2 regions of the Psychrobacter sp. PSi21 genome follow, and region 1 is predicted to be linked to the other one. Evidence: predicted binding sites of a transcription regulator. Region 1 holds the regulator's gene; the other holds the start of a gene.
The links. Region 1 encodes PhoB, which activates phosphate uptake and scavenging genes when phosphate is short. Its sites were predicted from a motif close to TGTCATNAANCTGTCATAA; they were not measured.

Region 1 (5,113 bases):
TAGAGACGGGGGTCTGCACGGATGTGGTCATTCGTGCCTATCGTTTACAAAATATCGACTTGCAGCAGTTGGTCAATCACGACATGAAACAGAACTGGTCTGCTTACCCCAAAATCTGGGGGCTAAAATCAACCGATAAAAATATCGACCATCGCCGCGTGCCCAATCTTGAGACATTTTTTGCCCGTCATGGACAGTCGTTATCAACGACAGATGTAAAGAGTTTTCAAGCAGGAGATGTGGTGACATGGCGGTTGCCTGACAGTAACTTGCCGCACGTTGGTATTGTCTCAGACAAGCGCGCCTATGATGGCACGCCACTGATCATCCACAATATTGGCCGTGGTACGCAAGAGACCAATATCTTATTTAAGTACCCCATCCATACTCATTTTCGGTATCAATCATGATCAATCCGCGCCATACCAGCCGCCGATGAGCGTGCATTACTGAGAGCCATTTGAGGGTTACACGAGGTTGGTCATACCCATCAGTTGACCCATTTGTACTGGGGTGGTTGGTGCCAGATCGACCTGCCACATGGCCCCAGCGGCTTTTGGTAATATCACAATCGCTGTTGAGCCCAAATAAAAGCGTCCCAGCTCATCGCCTTGTGCCAATAGTATGTCATGCGTGGCTTCTTGGATGTCGGGGCTGCGGCTGATCTTGCCCGTCGCGACGGTCTCAATCCCAGCGACGATCATCGCGCCGACCATCACCACGGCCGCTTTGCCATAAGCGGTGTCAAACAAACACACCAAGCGCTCATTGCGCGCAAACAAGTCAGGGATGTTGGCTGCGGTGGTGGTATTGACTGAAAAAAGCGTGCCGGGCACATAGCGCGTTTTGGTTAGCGTACCTGCAAACGGCATGTGGACGCGGTGATAATTGCTGGGTGCAAGATAAACCGTAGCAAAGCTGCCATCGGCAAAGTAGCTGCCATCATCACTGTCCGCCAGTAGCTGGCCGATGTCATAGTAACGGTCTTTGGCTTGGAGCAGCTTGTAATCTTCGATCTGACCCATTTGAGAGATGACGCCGTCCGCTGGGCTGACGATACCATCTGGCGTGGGGTCGATGATACGCGCATCGTCTTTTAACTCGCGGGTAAAAAAGTCATTAAAGCTGTCATACGCATTGAGGCTTTGACGCTCATATTCATCTAATTTAACATGATAGGCTTTGGCAAAACTACGGATAAACGCACGTTTGACTAAGGGATGGCGACTGGCGGCCAAGCGCCCAGCCACTTCGCTCAACTGCTGCTGTGGTACAAATTGCTGGATCGTGGTAAATAAGGTCATAACAAGGCTACCAAAGTAAAGGTTAATATAAACGCCGATGGCGGCGCATCAAAATACGTACAGATAAGTTTATATTATCACGCGGGTTGGCTGCCTGTACCACCACAATCTGTTAAGGAGATAATTTATGAAAGCATTGATCCAGCGCGTCAGTCATGCCAGCGTCACGGTCGAGGGACACGTCGTTGGTGCGATTGAACACGGCGTATTGGCTTATATTGGTTTGGGGCATGATGATGACCTTGCAGCCGCCAAGCGTTTGATTGACAAAATACTCACTTACCGCATTTTTGAAAACCATGATGATCCTGCCAAAAAAGGGCTACTGGATTATAACGTACAGCAAGCAGGTGGCGGGCTTTTATTGGTATCGCAGTTCACCTTGATGGCTAAGACCAACAAGGGCCGCCGTCCTGACTTTGAAGAGGCTATGGCACCAGATAAAGCGCGTGCGCTGTTTGCCGCGCTGACCGACTATGCAAAAACGCAGTACCCACAGGTGGCGTGCGGACAGTTTGGTGCTACTATGTTGGTTGAGAGTGCCAATGATGGCCCCCTGAATTTTTTGTTAGAAGTGTGATACCGTCAAATTGTCATCAAGTCGTCATAAAAAGGCCGTTTAATAAGCGCATAGTGGCGAGTATTTATCGTTTTTTATACCCAAACCATGAGGCAGCCGTATGCAAAGTGAGCAGATTTTAATCGTTGAGGATGAACCTGCAATTCGCGAGATGATTGTGATGACACTAGAGATGGCAGGGTTTGTCTGTTTGCAGGCGGCGGATATCTCTGAGGCGCATCAGCAAGTGGTGGATCATCGTCCTGCCTTGATTTTGCTTGATTGGATGCTGCCCGGCGATAAAAGCGGCATCGATTTTTGCCGTATGCTCAAAAAAGATGACTTGCTCTCTGAGATACCAGTCATCATGCTCACCGCCAAAGGTGAGGAAAACAACAAAGTGCACGGCTTAGACGCGGGCGCGGATGACTATATTACCAAGCCCTTTTCGACCCGCGAGCTGGTATCACGTATCAAAGCGGTACTGCGCCGCAGTAGCGCGCTCTCAGCTGACAAGCCGATCACCGTATCGCGCCTGAGCCTTGACCCAAAAAGCCAGCGTGTCAGTGCTGATGGTAAAGTGATCGATATCGGCCCAACTGAGTACCGCTTGCTGGCGTTTTTTATGAGTCACCCAGACCGCGCTTATACCCGCACTCAGCTGCTCGATCAAGTGTGGGGCGGTAATGTCTATATTGAAGATCGCACCATTGATGTCCATATTCGCCGCTTGCGCAAATTGCTTCAGCCTTATGACTGTGCTGGTCTGATCCAGACGGTACGCGGCACAGGCTACCGCTTTTCGAATATGAGCGAAAGCGAGGCATAGTAGCAACTGATGATGACGCCAAAAGACGACGAGCAACAGCAAACGCACCGCTACGCGTTATTGCTGGCAGATCTGCGCTGGCTGCTGTTTTCGCTGGCTGTGGGCGTGGCGCTGGGTTTATACACATCATATCTACTGATCAGTATCATCATTGCGCTACTGCTGTATATTTTTTGGCGCATGTACGCGCTGCATACCTTTGATGAATGGGTCAAAAAACCCACCAATACCTCACCGCCTGACATGCTCGGCGGCCTGAGCGTGGTGGCACATCAGCTCTACCAAAACCGCCAGCAAGAAAAAATCACCCAACAAAAAATGATGGGACTGGTCAAAAAAATTCGTAGCTCACTATTGGCGCTACAAGACGCGGTGATTTTGTTAAATGACACCGATGGGCTGGAGTGGTGGAACCAAGCCGCAGAAAACCTATTGTCTTTAGAGTCCAGCGATCAGGGCAACTGTATCTTTAATCTCATTACCGTGCCTGAGTTTCGCGAGTATTACCAAACCACCGCCGCGCCCAACAATGGTATTCATTTGGTCTCATGGAAAACACCAGGCCGCTATCTTAAATGCGAAGTGACCCATTTTGGTGGTGAAAAGCTGCTGATCATCTATGATGTGACGCGCCTGCAGCACTTAGAGCAAATGCGCCGCGACTTCGTTGCCAATGTCTCGCACGAGCTGCGTACCCCGCTGACCGTATTGATGGGCTATTTAGAAACCTTTTCAGACCAGCCAGACATCGCCCCGCAGTGGCAACGTGGCATGGCACTGATGACGCAGCAAACGGCACGGATGAACAGCATTGTGAATGACTTGCTGCTGTTGTCACGACTAGAGAATGAAGAAAAGCCTGAGCTGACTGAAATTGACATGCATAAGCTGCTGAGCCAGCTGTATGATGACGCGCTCGTTTATAACAAAGAATACGGTCACAACATCACCCTTGATATCGGTACTGAGGACAATCTTTATGGCGCTGAGCTGTATTTAAACAGCGCCTTGCTCAACTTGGTGGTCAATGCCATCAAATACACGCCCAAAGGCGGCCATATTCATATCAGTTGGGATGCGACCGTCGATGGCTGCGAGTTTTCAGTCACTGATGATGGCATTGGCATTGCACCCCAGCATATCTCACGTTTGACCGAGCGGTTTTACCGTGTTGATAGTGGCCGCAGCCGCGCCACAGGTGGTACAGGGTTGGGTCTGGCCATTGTCAAGCATGTGCTCTATCAACACAAAGCCACGCTACATATCGAGTCCACTGAAGGCGAAGGCTCGACCTTTAGTATTTTGTTTGCGGCGGATAGTATTTGTGTGCACAAGCCCCCTGCGATCAAGGATACTACGCGCCAAACCAGCATGCAGCACAAGCCGCCCTCCTAAGTCATTTAAGTGATCCGTTACCATGCTAGGTTTGGTTGGTCCAAACTGGTGATGCCTAGTCATTTTTTATTAGTAGGGGATAAGGGTTGACAGCACTACCATTAATATAAATGCCGTAATGTACATGTGGCGGTGTGCCTTTGGCGTTGCCACTGTCACCAACGTAGCCAATGACATCCCCCGCATTGACCCAATCGTTCGGGCTAATATCTGCATAATCTTCTAAATGCGCATAGTAATGACCCACACCGCCCGGCCCAACAACAACGACCACGCGCCCGCCCAAACGATCATTGCCCACCTTTCTGACCACACCGCGTGTGGTGCTCTGGATCGGTGTGCCACGTGGTGCAAAAATATCAATACCCTCATGAGAGCGACCTTCACTACGTGCTGCGCCCCATGTATCGGTCAACGGTCGATCAATCAGCGGATTTGGCAAGCTGTTTTCACTTGGTGGCTCCTGTTGCAGTAAGCTGAGCTGTTGCCATTTTGCAACCACGAAGGACTGGGTTTGCTGACTTATGCTGGGCAGTAGCTTGTCCACTACAAATAACAGCGCCAGTACCAGCGTGGCTTTGATCAGAACGCCCAGTATCCGACGGATCAACGCAGGTTTTGGTGGTGGTTGGTTGGGGTCTGCTTGCATAGACATCTCTTATTGGTGGGTTATCGCTCAGTGGCTATTATAAAAGCCTTTACGATTTGGGTCTGTATCGCATTGTCATCGGTAACTGTCAACCCCATACCTAGATGACAGCTGTCCATGACGCGCTCGCTGATGCCCGAATGTACCATGTATTGTATCAAGCCTAACCCTAGTATGGTTACCAGTCGCTAATGGGAATGATAAATTGTAGCAACTATGTGATAGCATGGCTTGTGTTAAAGTAAAAATGAACCTCTCTAATAATAATCGCCTCATAAAAATCACGATAAACCGATATAACAACGAAGGAACATCTATGCAAAGTACGATTAACAACGAGACTTACGATGTCATTACCAGCCAAGACATCACCCAGA
Region 2 (5,113 bases), on a different contig from region 1:
GCCAGAAGATATAAAATAGCCTTGTCGTTTTGACTGTCAGGGTATGGTTTTTTTGCAGACTTCAATATCTGGTTGATAATCACTATCTGCCTGCATTTGCATAAGAATGTCGATGCGTTCACTCAGTAACTCGACCATCATGTTGATGTTGGACTGTTGCTTTTTGACCTGTGCCAGCTTTTGCTGAGTCAACATGAGCTGTAAATCAATATCTAACTGACCATCGTAATAATCATTTAAGCTATTTTTAATCTCAGTGAGCGTAAAGCCAATCGCTTGGGCGCTTTTGATCAATTCAATACGCTCGACACACTCAGGATGAAACTCAGTATATAAGCGTGAGCCTGCCTGACGCTTACGTGACTTAAGCAGCCCTAGCTGCTCATAATGCCGCACCGTATCTTTGGTCGTGTTGGCCTGTGCTGCCAACGCGCCAATTAATAAAAATGAATCATCAAGCGCCATAAAGGCCTCGTTGTTTGTCAGTTGTGCGAACCATCATCATAGGCGCTGCCAAGGCGCTACTGTATCAAGAAGTGATACTGCTAATGGTCTGTGAGAGGTAGGATGCCATTTGACAGAGTGACTGCTTATTAGCTGGGTCAGCTGGGTGAGAAACTCAGCACGCGGCATGGTTACCGCACCCAAACTCATCAAATGCGGATTGGGTAACTGGCAGTCAACCAGTGCCACTTCGCTTTGTACGCACAAACGCATTAGCCCCCAAAATGCAAGCTTTGATGCGTTAGTAGCCTGATGAAACATGGACTCGCCAAAGTAAATGTTGCCAATCTTTAGGCCATACAAGCCGCCAACCAGCGCGCCTTGCTCATCCCAAACTTCAATACTGTGCGCAAAGCCAGCTGCATGCAGCTGAGTATATGCCTCAATCATCTCGTTATGAATCCACGTATGATCGCCATCAGCTAAGCTGTCGCTACGCGGCAAGCTACAAGCATGAATCACCGCATCAAACGATTGATTGAGTGTCAGCTGCCAGCGTGAGTTTTTGGCTTGACGGCGCAGCGATTTGCTTGGCTGATAGTCGGCTGGTAGCATGATGCAGCGCGGATCAGGGCACCACCACGCGATGGGCTCATCGGCATTAAACCATGGAAACAAGCCGCGCGCGTATGCTGAGAGCAGGGTGTCGATAGCTAAGTCGCCACCGACAGCGACCAGCCCTGTGCCTTGAGGATCAATATCCGCAGGCGCAGGAAAGTCATAACGTCCAAGGCGGGCTAAGGCGTCAGGCGAGATCGTCGCACTGCTACCGATAAACGTATCGATAGCCGCTGGGTCGTTGTCAGCAGAAAAGTCGTCCACTCAGTCCTCTTGATCGGCAGTCAAGGTTGAAGCGTAGGTGTGGTCAGAGGCGACGGTCTCACCAAGGGCATCAAGATATTTTTCGGCATCGAGGGCAGCCATACAGCCAGTACCCGCAGAGGTGATGGCTTGACGGTAGACATGGTCAGCCACGTCTCCTGCCGCAAAGACGCCTTCAATGCTGGTTTGGGTGGCATTGCCACTTAAGCCACTGTTGACCACAATGTAGCCATCTTTCATATTCAACTGCTCGGCGAATAGGTCGGTATTGGGTTTGTGACCGATAGCAACAAACATGCCAAACACGTCAAGCGTTTTGGTGCTGCCATCGGTGGTGGATTCGATGACCACGCCATTAACGCCCATGTCATCGCCGACCACTTCTTTGACCTGATGGTTCCATTCGATTTTGACATTGCCGTTTTTGGCTTTCTCGAACAGCTTGTCTTGCAAGATTTTTTCTGAGCGCAGGCTGTCACGGCGATGCACCAAGGTCACCTCAGCGGCGATGTTAGACAAATACAGCGCTTCTTCGACCGCTGTGTTACCACCACCGATGACCGCTACTTTTTGGTCTTTATAAAAGAAGCCATCACAAGTGGCACAAGCAGAGACGCCAAGCCCTTTGAATTTTTCTTCAGACTCAAGGCCTAAGTACTGGGCAGAAGCGCCTGTTGAAATGATCAGCGCATCACAAGTGTAGCTGCCATTATCGCCCGTTAGGGTAAAAGGACGTTTGCTCAAGTCGACGTCATTGATATGGTCATAAACCAGCTCAGTACCAAAGCGTTCGGCATGCGCTTTCATACGATCCATGAGGGCAGGGCCAGTCAGGTCGTGTGCATCGCCAGGCCAGTTGTCCACTTCAGTGGTGGTGGTCAGCTGACCGCCGACTTGTAAGCCGGTAACCATGACTGGCTTGAGGTTGGCACGTGCAGCATAGACCGCCGCGGCGTAGCCTGCAGGCCCTGAGCCTAAAATAATCAGTTTTTCGTGACGAGGACTGAGGTTATCAGTTGCCATAGTGGTTCCTTATTATTAAAAATAATGTGTTATTAAAAGTAGCGTATGGGGTAAACAGGCGCTTGGGAAAATATACCCAATATTACCACCCATACAAACATCAAATGTTGACCGCTTATCGCGTTGGCGGTGTCATTAGTGCCATGCATCATCAGATGAAAGCATCCGTCATGGCGCACGGATTTATGAAGTGTGATACTAACATAAGGGCTGAGTGCTAAAAGCGCAAGTTTGCTAAAATAAACACCGATATCAAGACAATCAAAGTGCATACGATTGTTACGAGGGGCACAGGTGCGCAAAGTGTCAAGTCGCTGCACAACAGTCCCTTTATTCGGGCACATTTTTAACCTAAATGACTCTTGAACATCGCCGCGATGGGGTATTTAACACTTGATACTCAGTTATCGCACATCGTTATATTTTCTTACGCGCTTTATTGCAAACACAGTCGCCAGCTGACCTATGTATTTGTTATTATAGGAAGTTATTCTGGTGATAAAATAGACGACTTAATCGACAATAATCACCAGCTTTTGCGAAGCGCCGAGTGTGTATTTTACGTCATAAGTTGCCTGCTATATACCTTATAATGAACACTTCGCTGTATAACTTTATGTCAGCATGATTAGGGCTAGTCATGCGTGGACGACAATCTAGTATGGATAACAAGGCAGATTCTACGTGATATCAGCACCGCTTATTGAATATTTGAAAAAAGGGATTTTTACCGTCCTTGGGGTAATACTGGCAGTTTATCTGTTTGTCATTTTGCTGACCTATACGGGTAATGATCCCAGCTGGTCACACATCAGCAGTGATATGACTACCATCAACAATATGGGCGGAGCCATGGGTGCGTGGCTGTCTGATTTGCTGTATCGCTTTTTTGGCTTTGGCGCGTGGTGGCTTTTGGTTTACTTGGTTTATGAGTCGGTACTGATTTGGTGGGAGACCAAGCCGACTTTTTGGCTGCTGCGACTCATTGCTTATGTGTTTTTGATATTAAGCGCTAGTGCGCTGTTTGCGCAGCTGACTGCGTTATGGCAGCACATCGCTGACCCTGCGACCACGCCACTTGAAGGGGTTGCAGGCGGTATTATTGGCCTTGAGCTACAGGTTCGGTTGGCGCAGTTGTTGACCCAGTGGGGCAGTGTGCTGTTTTTAACGTTTTTTGTGATCATTACCGCCACCTTTGCCTTTAATATTCATTGGCTGGCGCTTTATGACCGCATCACTGATTTGTCATGGCTGGGTTCAGGGCTACAATCTAATGATGATATCGATGAAGGCGATACCCCAGCCGCGAAGGAGGTAAGCAGTAAAGCTGCCACCAAGAAGAAAAAAGGCAGCAAAGCACCATCAAATCAACCTGATAGCGACCAACAACAGTTGCCATTAGCGCTACAGCCTGCTGGTGAAACAGCCGCGACTGTGGACACCAGTGCTCGTTTTGGTAATGCCTTGACCGATTTTTTAAGTAAATCAGGCTTGAAAGCGAGCACCAAGTCAACCGTTGCCGCTGAGGAAGAGGCCACTGCAGCGGCCAGTTATTCCGCTGAAAGTATGGCAGCGTCAGAACCTGTTACCCCTCAAAAAACCACCAGCACGGTAGCCAAGCCTGCCCCAGTGCCTGTCCAAAAAGTAGAGCCAAGCTTTGCATGGAATGATGCGAGTACTGTTGATGATTTGCTGGCCAGCGAGCACCATCCTGATACGCATAGCCCAGCCCCAGTCATACCTGCTGCAAGCAAGGCGGCCAATACCGACTTTATCAATGAAGTGCTTCGTCATAATGATGCCAATGATACGCCTGTCTACGATACAGAAAGTCAAGACAAGGTAGCTCAAAACAAGGCAGCTCAGGACGTCGCAGGTAGTGCTGATATCAACGAGCTGGCTGACGCATGGCTGGCAGAAAATCACAGTGTGGCCGAAGCGCATGCCGCTGACAGTATCCTGCCTGTATCTACCGCATCAGATGAAGCGATAATTGACACCGACGACACCGAACGTCAGTCACCGGTTGCAAAGAAATCACGTGTCAACATAGAAGCGTACGACACTAAAGTGTCTGATGCTGCGCCTGTTGATGCAACCGAGGGAGCAGAGACACCAGTCGCCAGTACCCGCCCAGCACGGCGCATTACTTTGCCACCTGAGATACCTGAAGTAGCTGAGTCACCTACAGATGACATGCCCAGTATGACGCCGACCAATACGCCGCCGACCGATCCAAAGGCCGTACCAAGGGCAGCAGCCAATAGCCATCAGGTAGAGAGTATCAAACCTGAGCACGGCGACACGGCGACTGACACGCGTAAAAAACCAACCATGAGTTTTGCAGTGCCAGAAGGTGATGCCAGCAATCATATTGCCGATATGATGCCAGAAGATGATGCACCGATCATGCCTGATATCCATGATGATGCGGCCTTTAGCAGTCGCTCACGGTCCATGCAAACCGCCGCCTATCGTGCCAAGTTAACCCCCATTCCTGAGCTGTCTATTTTGGACACGCCTGATCCTGATCGTAAACCAAGCTATACCGTTGCTGAGCTTGAGCAGTTGTCTGACCTGCTTGAGATTAAATTACAAGAGTTCAATGTCAAAGCACAGGTGGTCAATGCCATCCCCGGCCCTGTGGTTACCCGCTTTGAGGTAGAGCTGGCAGCAGGCGTGAAGGCCAGCAAAGTCACGGGCATCTCGCGAGATTTGGCGCGCTCTTTATCCATGGCCTCATTGCGCGTGGTCGAGGTCATCC

Region 2: ACFI32_RS06150 (DNA translocase FtsK) is a predicted target of PhoB. The motif match lies at 2,964-2,982, and genes of this name have one in related genera.

Annotation. Positions count from the first base shown of each region.
Region 1 is NZ_JBHNYR010000013.1:65,617-70,729, reverse strand. It holds gene ACFI32_RS10225 (DUF1287 domain-containing protein) at 1-410, shown strand, start outside; gene asd (archaetidylserine decarboxylase) at 468-1,304, opposite strand; gene dtd (D-aminoacyl-tRNA deacylase) at 1,432-1,884, shown strand; gene phoB (phosphate regulon transcriptional regulator PhoB) at 1,985-2,692, shown strand; gene phoR (phosphate regulon sensor histidine kinase PhoR) at 2,702-4,087, shown strand; gene ACFI32_RS10200 (M23 family metallopeptidase) at 4,143-4,736, opposite strand; gene ACFI32_RS10195 (LOG family protein) at 5,053-5,113, shown strand, end outside.
Region 2 is NZ_JBHNYR010000006.1:170,856-175,968, reverse strand. It holds gene ACFI32_RS06165 (MerR family transcriptional regulator) at 37-465, opposite strand; gene aat (leucyl/phenylalanyl-tRNA--protein transferase) at 502-1,290, opposite strand; gene trxB (thioredoxin-disulfide reductase) at 1,327-2,349, opposite strand; gene ACFI32_RS06150 (DNA translocase FtsK) at 3,034-5,113, shown strand, end outside.